DNA from 3 places in the Mesorhizobium sp. C372A genome. Region 2 is predicted to be linked to each of the others. Evidence: predicted binding sites of a transcription regulator. Region 2 holds the regulator's gene; each other region holds the start of a gene.
What was found. The regulator PhoB, encoded in region 2, activates phosphate uptake and scavenging genes when phosphate is short. The targets are predictions, from matches to a motif close to TGTCATNNANCTGTCAT.
Positions count from the first base shown of each region.

Region 1: the regulator PhoB is predicted to act here: its motif matches at 1,241-1,257, upstream of NLY42_RS05965 (DUF1045 domain-containing protein).
Region 3: the regulator PhoB is predicted to act here: its motif matches at 1,230-1,246, upstream of NLY42_RS02930 (ceramide glucosyltransferase).

Region 1 covers NZ_CP100475.1:1,283,641-1,288,519, forward strand. The annotation lists gene NLY42_RS05960 (alpha-D-ribose 1-methylphosphonate 5-triphosphate diphosphatase) at 1-457, opposite strand, end outside; gene NLY42_RS05965 (DUF1045 domain-containing protein) at 492-1,199, opposite strand; gene iolB (5-deoxy-glucuronate isomerase) at 1,354-2,166, opposite strand; gene NLY42_RS05975 (hypothetical protein) at 2,359-2,607, opposite strand; gene iolE (myo-inosose-2 dehydratase) at 2,617-3,534, opposite strand; gene iolD (3D-(3,5/4)-trihydroxycyclohexane-1,2-dione acylhydrolase (decyclizing)) at 3,680-4,879, opposite strand, start outside.
Region 2 covers NZ_CP100475.1:2,247,519-2,252,397, forward strand. The annotation lists gene phoU (phosphate signaling complex protein PhoU) at 1-475, shown strand, start outside; gene phoB (phosphate regulon transcriptional regulator PhoB) at 492-1,181, shown strand; gene NLY42_RS10645 (ROK family protein) at 1,212-2,447, opposite strand; gene xylF (D-xylose ABC transporter substrate-binding protein) at 2,714-3,754, shown strand; gene NLY42_RS10655 (sugar ABC transporter permease) at 3,899-4,879, shown strand, end outside.
Region 3 covers NZ_CP100475.1:643,961-648,839, forward strand. The annotation lists gene NLY42_RS02930 (ceramide glucosyltransferase) at 1-1,130, opposite strand, end outside; gene apaG (Co2+/Mg2+ efflux facilitator ApaG/CorD) at 1,352-1,744, shown strand; gene NLY42_RS02940 (Hsp33 family molecular chaperone) at 1,931-2,962, opposite strand; gene argF (ornithine carbamoyltransferase) at 3,071-3,982, opposite strand; gene NLY42_RS02950 (aspartate aminotransferase family protein) at 4,001-4,879, opposite strand, start outside.

The DNA of each region.
Region 1 (4,879 bases), 960 kb from region 2:
GCAAGCAATCCGGCGCCGAGACCTCGCAGCGCAGGTGCAGGAAATGGTCGGCCCGCAACCGGTCTTTCGCGACGCTGTCCTCGATCGCGCCGGCGAGCTTGCGGATGTCGTCGGAGGTAATATCCGCGTCCTCGTCCATGCCGACACGCAAAGCGTCGAGCACGGTGGTGATGCCGGCGGTGGCCACCTGCGCGTCATGGGCAAGGACGGCGGCGATCGGGTTCCAGCGCACTTTCGGGCGCGGCGCATAGTGGCCTTCGAGATGGTCAGTGTGCAGCTCGACCAGGCCGGGAATGATGTAGTCGCCGCCCATGTCCTCGCCGCCCATGCTCCCGCCGGTGTGGCCGGTGCCGGCGTCGACGCCGGAGATAAAACCGTCGCGCAGCACGAGCGACCCTTCGACGATCTCGTCGGCAAGCACGATGCGGGCGTTGTGGAGAACAGTTTCGGCGGTCATTCAGGCAGTCCTTGCTTACTCGGACGAATTGCGGTCAGGCGGTTTTTCGGGCAGCGCGGCGGCCGAGCGCATGATGCGAAAGCACCATGAACGGAGCGCCCGGTTCGGTTTCGACGAACAGCGTCAGCGCATCCACCAGCACCGGCTGCTGCAGCACATCGGCGAACAGGCTGTCAATTGCCGCGCGCAGACGTTGGCTTTCCTGCGGCCCGGCCCGGCCGGACAGTGTCATGTGGAAGCGAAAGGTCTCAAACACATAGGGATAGCCCCACTGGCAGAGATTGCGGAACTCGGCCGGCTTCAGCGAATCCGGGCTGCGCCGCTCGATCTCGGCCTCGGTGAGCGGCGCGCGAAAACGGTCGAAGCTAAGCACGACATCATCGGCGAAACGGTTGAGCGGCGGCAGCGGGCCTTCCGGCAGCAAAGCGAAGAAACCATCGATCTGGCTGACGACCAGGCGCGGGATGGTGACCGTCGGCGTTGCTTCGGCAAAGGCGTCCAGCGCCGCGCGCAACGAGCTTTCGGTTTCGTTGGCGGCCAACCGGAAGGGCGCTTTCAGCGTCGCATGAAAACCGTAGCGCCGCGCCGATGCGGTGTGAAAGGCGACTTCGGCCGCCGACAGCTCGCCCACCGCCTCGACCGGCCTGGTGGCGGCGCCAAAGGGGTCGCGGCCCAGCCAATTGGCGGCGATCCGCGCCAGCGGTTCGTCCTGCCTCGGGGTGAAATAAATGGCGTAGCGCATCGAAAAAAATCCTCGTCAGCCCGCTGCCATAGGTGATTTCCATGACGGATTGACGAAGCTTATGCGAGTTTTCGAAGGCAAATCGACCCCATGGATCGTTAGCCGACGATTTTTCGCTGCTAGACCAACAGCTTCCGGCGCAAGCGAAGGCCGATCAGGCCTTCATGAGCCATTCGTGCTCGGGCGCGTTGTGGAACTTCCACGTCCGCTTCGGCCCGGCCATGACGTTAAGGTAATAGAGGTCGTAGCCGTGACAGGCCGCGCACGGATGATAGCCCTTGGGCACCAGCACGACATCGCCGTCCTCGATCGCCATCGCCTCGTCCAGTTCGCGGGCGCCCGACTTGTCGGCGTCGGTGTAGACCCGCTGGAAGGCAAAGCCCTGCGGCGGGTTGAGGCGGTGGTAATAGGTTTCCTCAAGATAGGATTCGGCCGGCAGATTGTCCTGATCGTGCTTGTGCGGCGGGTAGCTCGATGTGTGGCCACCGGGCGTGATGACCTCGACCACCAGCAGCGAGTCGGCGGGCTTGCCCTCGGGCAATATGTTGGTGACGTAGCGCGTGTTGGTGCCTTTGCCCCGAGTCTCCTGGCCGAGGTCGTCGGGTGCGATGACGCGAACGGGCAAGCCGCCGCCCAAGCCCGGCGCCGAGCAGACCGCGAGTTCGAGATCGGTGTCGGCGGTGACCGACCAGTCCGAACCCTCCGGAATATAGACCGACCACGGCTTGCCCTCGAAGGGCGACATGCGCTCGCCGAGCAGGCCGAGTTCCTGGCCGCCGGCCCTTGCCGTGCCCTTGCCGGTGACGAACACCAGGCAGACTTCGCGATCCTGCGTCTTGCCGGATGCGGTCTCGCCCGGCTTCAGGCGGTGCAGGTCGAAGCCGACATAGGTCCATCCGGCGCTTTTGGGCGTGACATGGGCGACGCGGCCATGGCCCTTGTCGGCTTTGACGAGCAGTTTCGACATGTTTTGTCTCTCCTATCGCAAGTCTTCGAGGTCGGCCTCTCAACTTCGTCATCCTAGGGCGAAGCAGGAGCGAAGCTCCGTCGCGAAGACCCTAGGATGACGAAGCGAGGGACGTTCCGGCCAATCACCGACGTAGGCGATACGCCAGGTGTCCAGTGTCCGACCCGCAAGCCCTTCCGAGCCACGGCCGCTTCATTCCTTCGGTTCGGCGTCCGCCTTCGCTTCGCCGGTCTTCGGTCGATCAGGCGCAGCCTTGCTCTCCTCCACCGGCTTGTAAAGGTAGAAGAACTGCCAGACGGCGTAGGCGGCAAAGCCGAGCGCAATGATGCCCCAGAATGGGGTGCCGGAGGCGAATTCTATTCCGGCCCAGATCACGCAGACGGCGACGACGGCAACGCGCCGCCACAGCGGCCGGAAGAACGGGTGCTCGTAATCCTTCATCGGACCGGCTTACGCATTGGGAAAGCCTTGCGTCTCGACCGTGTAGCCGGCCGCCGTCATCACCCGCATCAGCTCCTTATAACCCACTTGGGCCATCTTCAGCGGCGGGTTCTTTTTCGGGTCCTGCTCGGCCTCGACGACGAACCAGCCTTCATAGCCATGGTCGGCGAAGCGCTGCACGATGGCGCCGAAATCGAGCGAACCGTCGCCAGGCACCGTGAAGGCACCGAGCGCCACGGCGTCGAGAAAGGACTGCTTTGTGCGGTCGAGCCCGTCGATCACGCCCATGCGCACATCCTTCACATGGACATGGCTGATCCGCTTGTGGTGGTTGTCGATGGCGCGCAGCACGTCGCCGCCGGCAAAGGCGAGATGCCCTGCATCGAGCAGCAACGGAATGCCTTCGCCGGAATGGCGCATGAAGGCATCGAGCTCCGGCTCGGTCTCGACCACTGCCGCCATGTGATGGTGATAGGACAGCGGCATGCCTTGCTCGGCGCACCATTCGCCGAATTCGGTGAGGCGCCTGGCATAGGCCCTCATCTCGTCGTTCGACAATTTCGGCTTGGTGGCGAGAGGCCTGGAGCGATCGCCCTGGATCGAGCGGCCGACCTCGCCATAGACGATGCAAGGCGCATTCACCGCCTTGAACAGGTCGATCATCGGCTGGATGCGATCCTTGTTCCTGCCCATGTCCTCATCGACCAGGGTGCCGGAGAACCAGCCGCCGCACAGCGTCACGTCGGCCTGCTTCAGGATCGGCAGCATGATTTCGGGGTCGTTTGGAAAACGCCGGCCCATTTCCATGCCGGTGAAACCTGCCGAGCGCGACTGGCGCAGGCACTCTTCCAGCGAGACGTCGTCGCTGAGTTCGGCAAGATCGTCGTTCCACCACGCAATGGGGGACATGCCCAGTTTGGCTTTCAAGTTTTAGCTCCGGTTTCTTGTTCACCCTCCCCCTTGTGGGGAGGGTCGCTGCGAAGCAGCGGGGTGGGGTGCGGCGCGAGCCCCCCACCCGGACCTTCGGTCCGACCTCGCCACAAGGGGGAGGTAGGGGGCGGGTGCATGTACATCAATCGCCGATTGTCTGCATCTGCCGCTTTTCGTCATAGGCCTTGCGGGCTGCGTTGACCTGCGGCCGTGCGGAGACTTCCGGCACCGCGACATCCCACCAATGGCCGCCGGCATCGGTGGAAATCAGCGGGTCGGTGTCGATGACCAGCACGGTGGTGCGGTCGTTGGTTTTCGACTTTTGCAGCGCAGTCTCCAGGCCGGTGATCGACGGCACTTTCTCGGCAATAGCGCCCATGCTGGCCGCATGCGCGGCGAAGTCGATGTCGGGCAGGATCTCGTGGCGCGCGTCCTTCAGGAGGTTGTTGAAGTTGGCGCCGCCGGTGGCCATCTGCAGCCGGTTGATGCAGCCATAACCCCTGTTGTCGAGCACCACGATGGTCAGCTTCAGGCCAAGCATCACCGACGTGGCGATTTCGGAATTCATCATGAGGTAGGAGCCGTCCCCGACCATGACGACGACCTCCTGGTCGGGCTTGGCCATCTTGGCGCCGAGCCCGCCGGCAATCTCGTAGCCCATGGTCGAGAAGCCATATTCGCCATGGTACGAGCCGGGCGCGCCTGCCTGCCAGAGCTTGTGCAACTCGCCCGGCAGGCCGCCCGACGCGTTCAGCAAGGTCACGCCGGACCCCAGCGCGCGCTGCACGGCGCCGATCACCTGCGCGTCCGACGGGAAGGCGGCGTTGGTCGACGCCGTCACCTTGGAGGCTTCGGCCTGCCAAGCCTTCTTGCCTTGGGTCGCATTGTCGGTCCATGTCGCCGGTGCTTTCCAGTTCCCCAGCGCAGCACCGAGTTCGGCGAGCCCTTCGGCCGCATCGGCGACCAGCGGCAGCGCGCGGTGCTTGCCGGCGTCGAAAGGCTGCACGTTGAGCCCGATGATGGTCTTGCCGGAGTTCTTGAACAGCGCCCACGAGCCGGTGGTGAAATCCTGCAGGCGGGTGCCGATGGCGAGCACGACATCGGCTTCTTCCGCCAGCCGGTTGGCCGCGGACGTGCCGGTGACGCCGACCGCCGCCATGTTGAGCGGATGTGTGTCGGGCAGCGAGGACTTGCCGCCTTGCGTCTCGCAGACCGGAATGCCGGCGCTCTCGGCGAATTTCGCCAGTTCGTCCGAAGCCTGCGCATACAGCACGCCGCCGCCGGCGATGATCAGCGGTTTTTTCGCACCCTTCAGCGCGGTGACCGCCGCCGCCAATTCATG
Region 2 (4,879 bases):
GGCCAACGATCTGCGCGCCGTGGTCGGCTCGATCCGCATGGCGGGCGACCTCGAGCGCATCGGCGACCTCGCCAAGAACATCGCCAAACGCGTCGGCACCGTGGGCTTGAGCGTCACGCCGCGCGACCTCTCGCACTCCATCGATGCCATGGCGCAGCTGGTGCTGATCCAGGTGCAAGGCGTCGTCGAGGAATATGCCGCCACCGATGCGGCAGCGCTTGCAAAACTCAGGAATGACGACGAGCGCATCGACGTCAAATACACGTCCGTGTTTCGTGAGCTCTTGACCTACATGATGGAAGACCCTCGCAACATCACCGCCTGCACGCATCTCTTGTTCTGCGCCAAGAATCTTGAGCGCATCGGCGATCATGTCACCAACATCGCCGAAAATGCGTATTATGTGCTGACCGGCCAGCAATTGCCCGCCAATCGTCCGAAGCAGGACGAGACGGCGATGGCCACGCCGGCCTGATGAGGGTGAACTGCCTATGATCGCGCCACGCATCATGGTCGTGGAGGACGAGGAGCCGCTGGGCGTGCTCCTCCGCTACAACCTCGAATCCGAAGGCTATCAGGTCGAGGTGGTGACACGCGGCGACGAGGCCGAGATCCGCCTGCAGGAAAACGTGCCCGATCTCCTGGTGCTCGACTGGATGGTGCCCGCTGTTTCCGGCATCGAGCTCTGCCGGCGGCTTAGAGTGCGGCCCGAAACCGAGCGGCTGCCGATCATCATGCTGACCGCGCGCGGTGAGGAAAGCGATCGCGTGCGCGGCCTGTCCACCGGTGCCGACGACTATCTGGTCAAGCCATTCTCGACGCCGGAGTTCATGGCGCGCGTGAAGGCGCTGCTGCGCCGGGCCAAGCCGGAAGTGCTGTCCAGCGTGCTCAAGGTCGGCGACATCGTGCTCGACCGCGAGTCGCACCGTGTCTACCGCAAGAAGAGCGAGATCAGGCTGGGACCGACCGAGTTCCGGCTGCTCGAATTCATGATGCGCCATCCCGGCCGCGTGTTCTCGCGCAGCCAACTGCTCGACAATGTCTGGGGCGAGACGATCTATATCGACGAGCGAACCGTCGACGTCCATGTCGGGCGCTTACGCAAAGCGGTCAACAACGGCCGCATGCCGGATGTCATCCGTACCATTCGCGGCGCCGGCTACGCGATCAGGGAAGACTAGGATGCTGCGCGTCGCGCCGTTGCCGGCCATTCAGGCGACATGCTTGCCGGATTTGGCCTGAATGCCCGGCGCGAAAATCTCCTGATCGACGAAGCCGAGCGCGCGCATGGCACAGCCTTCGCGGATCAGCGGCAGCTCGTTGGGCTCGGTGTCGAAGGAGATCGATTTCGAGTGCTGGCCGCCGGCGGTCTGGGCGATCGCTTCGCGCAATGCCGGTTCGATCAAGTCGAAGGCGGCGGCGCTGACGCCGACCATGGCGACGGGTGCCGGATCGATCAGTGCAAACAGGCTGCCGAGGCCGAAGCCGAGCGCCTCACCGGCCTTGCGATAGGCTTCGCGCTCCGGGCCATCGGTTTCGCGGGCGCGCGCGGCGAGTGCGCGCATATCAGCGTCGCCGATATCGACCGGCTCGGCATCTTCGCTCATCATTTTGGCGCTGCGCCAGATGGCGTAGTTTCCGGCATAGGCCTCGACGCAGCCGCGCCGCCCGCAGCGGCAGAGCGCGCCGCCCGGACGGTGGATCATGTGGCCGAACTCGCCGCCCGAGGAATGGGTGCCGGTGAACAGTTCGCCTTTCAGCACCAGCCCCATGCCGATGCCGTGCGACAAGAGGATCGCGATGAAATTGTCGCGGTAGCGCTCGGGCTGGCGCCATTGCAGGGCCACCGCCATCATATTGCAGTCGTTCTCCATGGTGGCAGGAATGCCGAATTCCGCTTCCAACATGTCGGCGAAGGCAATGTCGGTCAGTGGCGTGATTGGCGACCACAGCATGGCCCGCGCCTGCGAATCGGTGATGCCCTGGATGCCCATGGCAATGCGGGCGATGCTCTGGACATCGAGGTCCGGGTCCGCGAGACGCCGCCCGACGATTGCTACGCATTCGCCGATCAGCTCGTCGCGCGGCATGGTCAGCGTGTCGAGCCGGCGCTGTTCTTCCGCGACCACCTGGCCGGCATAGTCGATGACGGTGACGGAGAGGAAGTTCAGCGACAGCACCACGGTCATGACCGCCGCCGCTTCCGGGTTGAGGCCAAGGCCGACCTGCGGCCGGCCGCGTTTCAGCGAGCCGGTCTCGCCAGGCTTGCCTTCAATCAGGATGCCTTCTTGAATTAGATCAGACGAGATTGCCGATATCGTCGAATGGCTGAGGCCGGTGGTCGCCGCAATCTCGGTCCGCGACGGCTGGCCGGCCCGGCGCACGGCCGAAATCACCATCGCACGGTTGCGACGGCGCAGATCGTCGTGGCGGATCCCAACCGACATTTGTTTTCCTCCCGGCCTCCTCGCGCCTCATGATAGTGAAGGCGTTCGACGGCACCAGCCAAATATTGGCAGACGCCGGCAGCCCTGTCATTGTTTATTGCGGAGCTCGAAAAAATTCGGCAACGCCATCAGAATCCATCATAATCGATGTTGACAGTGCCTTATCATTGAACCAGTATTTTTTCGAGGCTCGAAAAAATGGAGCCTCTTTGTGCAGGCCTTCGGGCCGGTTTTGTCGCGCCGTGGGCGGCGCAGGGAGGGTTATAATGAACAGATTTGCAGCCGCCATGCTGGCGGGTGTCGCCATGTCGCTGGCGCTGATGTCGGTCGCGCAGGCGAAGGACAAGGTCATCGGCGTGTCGTGGTCGAACTTCCAGGAAGAGCGCTGGAAGACCGACGAGGCGGCGATGAAAACGGCGATCGAAGCCGCCGGCGACAAGTACATTTCGGCCGACGCGCAGTCCAATCCCGGCAAGCAGCTGACCGACGTCGAAAGCCTGATCTCGCAGGGCGCCAACTCGCTGATCATCCTGGCGCAGGACGCCTCGGCCATCGGCCCGGCGGTGCAGAAGGCGCTGGACGAAGGCATTCCGGTCGTCGGCTATGATCGCCTGATCGAGAACAAGGACGTCTTCTACCTGACCTTCGACAACAAGGAAGTCGGCCGCATGCAGGCCCGCGAAGTGTTCAAGGCGAAGCCCGAAGGCAACTATGTCTTCATCAAGGGCTCGGGCTCGGATCCGAATGCCGATTTCCTGTTCTCGGGCTCGATGGAAGTGCTCAAGGAAGCCATCGACTCGGGCAAGATCAAGAATGTCGGCGAGGCCTATACCGATGGCTGGCTGCCGGCCAACGCCCAGAAGAACATGGAACAGTTCCTGACCGCCAATGACAACAAGGTCGATGCCGTGGTTGCGGCCAATGACGGCACCGCCGGCGGCGTTGTCGCCGCGCTGACGGCGCAGGGCCTTGCCGGAACGGTTCCGGTCTCGGGCCAGGACGGCGACCATGCCGCCCTGAACCGCATCGCGCTCGGCACGCAGACGGTGTCGGTGTGGAAAGACGCGCGCGAACTCGGCAAGAACGCCGCCGAGATCGCCTCGCAGCTTGCCGATGGCAAGAAGACGGGCGACATTGCCGGCGCCAAGGACTTCACCACGCCTGGCGGCAACACCGTCAAGTCGCTGTTCCTGACCCCCGTCGCGATCACCAAGGACAACCTCAACGTCGTCATCGACGCCGGCTGGATCAAGAAGGACGAAGTCTGCACAGGCGTCGCCGCCGGCAGCGTCGCGGCTTGCAACTGATCTCGACGACTTGAAGAAATGAGGCGCCGCGGCTGTCAAGCCGCGGCGTTTTCTCTACGAGAATTGTGTGTTTCCGCCATCGGCGGCAAACTTCTAGGCTGTGGTCCGGCATCCGCGCCAGACGGCAAGCCGCTGGAGGACATCATGACCGACACGACCTCAAATCCGCAGGCCGATACGGCACGAGCGTCTGAACTCGGCGCGGTCGCCCGGTTCCTGAAAGCGACCGAACTCGACACGCGTATGCTCGGCATGGTCGGCGCGCTGCTGGTCATCTGGGTCGGCATACATATCCTGTCGGGCGGGCTTTTTCTGACGCCGCGCAATCTTTGGAACCTGTCGGTGCAGACGTCCTCGGTCGCGATCATGGCGACCGGCATGGTATTGGTCATCGTGATGCGCAACATCGACCTTTCGGTGGGCTCCGTCGAAGGCGTGATCGGCATGATCATGGGCGTGGCACAGGCCGAATTCCTGATTCGCGTCATCGGCTTCCAGCTTGGAAACCCCTGGCTCTGGATCGTCGCGCTTGCCGCCGGCGTGGTGCTTGGTCTGCTGATCGGCGCGTTCCAGGGCTTCATCATCGCCTATATGCAGGTTCCGGCCTTCATCGTGACGCTTGGTGGCCTGCTGGTCTGGCGTGGCATGGCATGGCTCATCACCAGCGGGCGCACGGTCGCGCCACTCGACGCCACCTTCCAGCTGATGGGCGGCGGACCACGCGGCTCGATTGGCGCCGCTGCCAGCTGGATGGTCGGCATCGTCGCCTGCGCGGCGGTCGCCTTCGCGCTGCTCAACGGTCGCTCGCAGCGCAAGCGCTTCAGCTTTCCACTGCGCCCCGTCTGGGCCGAGACCCTGCTTGGCGTGGTCGCTTGCGCGGCCATTCTCGGCGCCGTGTGGATCGCCAATTCCTATCCATGGCCGATCGGCGTCGTGCGCCAGTACGCACAGCAGAACGGCATCACCGTTCCCGAAGGCGGGCTGTTCATCGCGCATGGCATCGCCATACCGGTGCTGATGGCGGTGACTGTCGGCATCATCATGACGTTTATCACCAAGCGCACGCGTTTCGGCCGCTATGTCTTCGCCATCGGCGGCAATCCGGAGGCAGCGGAACTCGCCGGC
Region 3 (4,879 bases), 1.6 Mb from region 2:
TCCAGTTCGGCCGTCTTGGTGCCGATGGTCATGATGTTGCCGCGCCAGTCGACGGCGCCGCTCAGCCAGCCGCGCGCCCAGATGGCGGGAAGCATCATGTCGCGGACCATCATCGCCGGGACCAGGCGCAGCGACAGATGCCAGCCCTTGGCCGCGGCCAGCGCGCATTCGGGAATGTAGGCCGCCGTCAGCACGGCCAACACCGTGGCCGGCAGGCTGATGCCGGCACTTGCGGCCGCCACCAGTGCCAACGCCAACGGCACGGCGACGCCGGTCAGGATCTCGGGTGCGAAAAACAGCGGGAAGGTGACGCGGCGCAACCGCGCCCAGCGCGCCTGGCGCGACCAGATGTCGGCAAGTCGGCGCTGCCCCAGTGGTTGCTCGAAAGGCGAGGCAACGAGATTGACGCGCAGGCCCAGTCCGTTGACCAGCTTGGTTGCAGCAGCATCCTCGGCGATCTCGGCGGCCAGCGCGCGGATACCGCCACTGGTATCGAGCATCGGCTTGTTCCACAGCATGCTCTTGCCTTGGGCAAAGCCGAGACCGAGCGCCTCGCCGGCATATTGCCAGCGCGCCTGCAGCGTGTTGAGGAACGCGCATTCGACCTCGGCCCAAAAGCCATCCGGCCGAGAGCCGATCGGCGTCGAGCAGATAAGCCCGGTATTGGTCCGCCAGGCCGCCATCAGGTGCTGGACGTAATCCCTTGGCATCAGCACGTTGGAATCCGCCAGAATAACCCAATGATAGCGCGCCGCTTCCCAGCCCTTGACGCAGTTGTTGAGCTTCGGGTTGCTGCTGACGCGGTCGTCGCCGATCAGCAGCCGGGCCGGCACGTTGGGAAACAGGACGATCGCCCTGTTTATCAGTTTGACGACGGGATCGTCGGCGTGAGCGACGCAGAAGATCAGTTCGTAGCGCGGCCAGTCGAGCGAGAAGGCTCGCTGCAGCGTCTCTTGTGTGAACGGCTCCACGCCGCGCGACGGCACGACGATCGAGACCGGTGGCTGCTCGTCGGACGGCGGAGGGATAAGGCGACGCGCTTGCAGTTTCGACGAAGCAAGCAGGATGCTGGCGAGATTGGAAAGAAGCAAAGCGGAGGAAGCGAAGGCGGCTGTGAGAGCTAGTTCCATGAGATCTGGTCACTCCGGAAAGGCCGCTCGCGGCTGCTTTGTCAGTCGACAGATGGGCCTTGAGTCGCCGGCAAGGTTTGCGCACACCAACACTGTCATGTGTCACTTAAATGACATTGTTTGTCGGCACCTCCGCTTTGAGGCTGGCAGGACATGCCGTTGTGCGCGTATCAAACCGCATAGCGCGACAAATGTTCCTTGCCGCGCAACCGGAGCAGCCCATGTATCGCGCCGTCACGCGCAACATCGAAGTGCAGGTCAGACCGTTCTACCTGGAGGACCGCTCGGACCCGGCGGAGAACCGTTATGTCTGGGGCTACCAGGTGACGATCGACAACCAGTCGGACGATTTCGTGCAGCTTATGTCGCGTTACTGGCACATCACCGACGGCAGCGGCCGGGTCGAGGAAGTGCGCGGCGCCGGCGTGGTCGGCGACCAGCCTGAGCTCAATCCCGGCGACAGCTATCAATACACGTCAGGCTGCCCGCTCTCGACGCCGTCCGGCTTCATGGTCGGCCACTACACCATGCGCAACAAAAAGGGCGAGACGTTCGACGTCGCTATTCCCGCGTTTTCGCTGGATCTGCCGGGGACCCGACGGACGGTGAATTAGGGGTTTTCTCCCCGTCACTATACGGGGAGAAATGCCCGGCAGGGCGATGAGGGGCAGCGCCAGACTCATGAGGTCATCTTCCACGCACATGACGTAGGCTATGCGCGGCCATTCACCAAAGTTCGCGCTGCCCCTCATCCGCCCTTCAGGCACCTTCTCCCCGGGAACGGGGAGAAGGAAGAGATGCTACTGAGCTGCAAACTCCGCCGGGTCGAAGTCGTACTGCTTCGAGCAGAACTCGCAGGCGACGTGGATGCCGCCATCTTCGGTGCTGTCCTTGATCTCCTGCGCGGAAAACCCCTCGAGGATGCCGCGTATCTTGTCCCTTGAGCAGGAACATTGGTCGGCAACCGGCACGCCGCCGAAGACGCGCACGCCATGTTCGTGGAACAGCCTGTAGAGCAGCCGCTCGGCGCCGATGGTCGGGTCGATCAGCTCGGTCGGCTCGATGGTGCCGAGCAGCGCCACCAGCTCGCGCCAAGAATTGTCGGCCGGCTCGTTCATCACGTCGCGCGGATCGCCGTCGCCCCCCGAAATGTCGGGCACGCGCATGCGCTCGGGCGACTGCGGCAGGAACTGCGCCAGGATACCGCCGGCGCGCCACTGCTCGCGCGCACCGCCGGGGCCGGGCGTCAGCAGCTTGGCCACCGACAGCCTGAGGTCGGTCGGGATCTGCTCCGACTGGCGGAAATAGGTGCGCGCGGCGTCTTCCAGCGTCTCGCCGTCGAGCTGGACGATGCCCTGATAGCGCTGCGTGTGCGCCCCCTGGTCGATGGTCAGCGCCAAAACGCCGCTGCCCAGCAGCGTCTGCTGCGAGGTCTGGCCTGCGGCCACCAGGGCCTCCAGCCGGTCGGCATCGAAGCGCGCATAGGCGCGCAATGCCGAGGGCGTGGAGAAATCCGCGACCAGCATGTCGACAGGCCCGTCGGTGCGGGTCTGCAGGATGAACTTGCCCTCGAATTTGAGCGAGGTGCCGAGCAGCACCGTCAGCACACAGGCTTCCGCCAGCAGGCGGGCGACCGGCTCGGGATAGTCATGACGGTTGAGGATGGCGTCGAGCATCGGCCCGAGCTGCACGGTGCGGCCGCGCACGTCGAGCGGGCCTACCTCGAAGGGCACGACATGATCGTCGCCGGCATAGCCGAACTCGCCGAGTTTGGGGTGATGTTCAGTCACTTGATGCGTTTCCAACATGACAAAGCTCCAGGGCGCGGCCATGCGGCCCGGAGGGGTGCATGCGTCCAAACGCGCTTGATTTGCGTGATGGGGCGCAAATAGGCATCGCGTCGCCCCGGATCAAGCGCTTGGAGATCAAGCGCCTGGAGATCAAGCGCCCAGACACCAGGCCAAAACCGCCTTCTGGGCGTGGAGCCGGTTCTCGGCTTCGTCGAAGACCACCGAATGCGGACCGTCGATGACCTCGTCGGTGACTTCCTCGCCGCGATGCGCCGGCAGGCAGTGCATGAACAGGGCGTCGGGCTTGGCCCTGGCCATCAGCGCCGCATTGACCTGATAGGGCGAGAAGACATTATGGCCGCGGGCGCGGTGTTCCTGGCCCATAGACACCCAGCAGTCGGTGACGATGCAGTCGGCTTGGTCGACGGCCTCTTCGGGCGAGCGGGTGAAGTGCAGCTTGCCGCCATTGGACTTCGACCAGTCGATGTGCTTTTGCGCCGGCTCGCTGCCTTCCGGCACTGCGACGTTCAGGTTGAAGCGGAACCGCGCCGAGGCCTCGAGCAGCGAATGCAGCACGTTGTTGCCGTCGCCGGTCCAGGCGATGGTCTTGCCGGCAACCGGACCGCGATGCTCCTCGAAGGTCATGATGTCGGCCATCAGCTGACAGGGATGGGTGTCGTCGGTCAGCCCGTTGATGACCGGAATCGTGGCATTCTCGGTCAGCTCGAGCAGCCGCTCATGCGACGTGGTGCGGATCATGATGGCGTCGACATAGCGCGACAGCACCTTGGCGGTGTCGGCAATGGTCTCGGAGCGGCCGAGCTGCATTTCGGTGCCGGTCAGCATGATGGTCTCGCCGCCGAGCTGTCGCATGCCAACGTCGAAGGACACGCGCGTGCGCGTCGACGGCTTGTCGAAGATCATGGCCAGCACCTTGCCTTCGAGCGGTTTGGTCCGTTCGCCGGCCTTGAGGCGCGCCTTGCGCACCACCGCATCGTCCAGCATCAGGCGCAGATCGCCTTCGGAAACGGCGGAAAGATCGGTGAAATGGCGAAGGCTCATCGGGAATGGTTCTCGGGATTACTTCGCGGCGGCCGCGGCGATGGCGTCGGTCAGGCCCTTGGCGCCGGCGCGGATGCGATCGAGCGCTTCGCCGATCTCGGCGTCGGTGACGGTCAGCGGCGGCAGCAGACGAATGACGTTGTCGCCTGCCGGCACCGCCAGCAGATGCTGGTCGCGCAGCGCCATGTTGACCTTGGTGTTGGGCATGGCGCATTTCAGGCCAAGCATCAGGCCGCTGCCCCTGGTGCCTTCGATGACATCAGGAAATTCGTCGGCGACCGCCGCCAGGCCCTGCTTCATCAGCAATGCCTTGCGCTGGACGTCTTCGAGGAAGCCGTCTTCCAGCACGACGTCGAGCACAGCGTTGCCGACCGCCATGGCCAGCGGATTGCCGCCGAAAGTGGTGCCATGCACGCCTGCCGTCATGCCGACGACAGCGTCGTCGGTGGCGAGGCACGCGCCCATCGGAAAGCCGCCGCCAATGCCCTTGGCAATCGCCATGATGTCGGGCGTCACGCCGGTCCATTCATGCGCGAACAGCTTTCCGGTGCGACCGATACCGCACTGGACCTCATCGAAGATCAGCAGCAGGCCGTGCTGGTCGCAGAGCTGCCGCAGCCGTTTCAAGGATTGCGTCGGCACCGGGCGGATGCCGCCCTCGCCTTGCACCGGTTCGATCAGGATCGCGGCGGTCTCTGGTGTGATCGCCTTTTCGGCGGCGTCGATGTCGTCGAAGCCGACCTGGTCGAAGCCTTCGACCTTGGGCCCAAAACCTTCGAGATATTTGTACTGGCCGCCGGCGGCGATGGTCGCCAGCGTGCGGCCGTGGAAGGCGCCTTCGAAGGTGATGACCCGGAAGCGCTCGGGATGGCCCTTGACGAACTGGTAGCGGCGCGC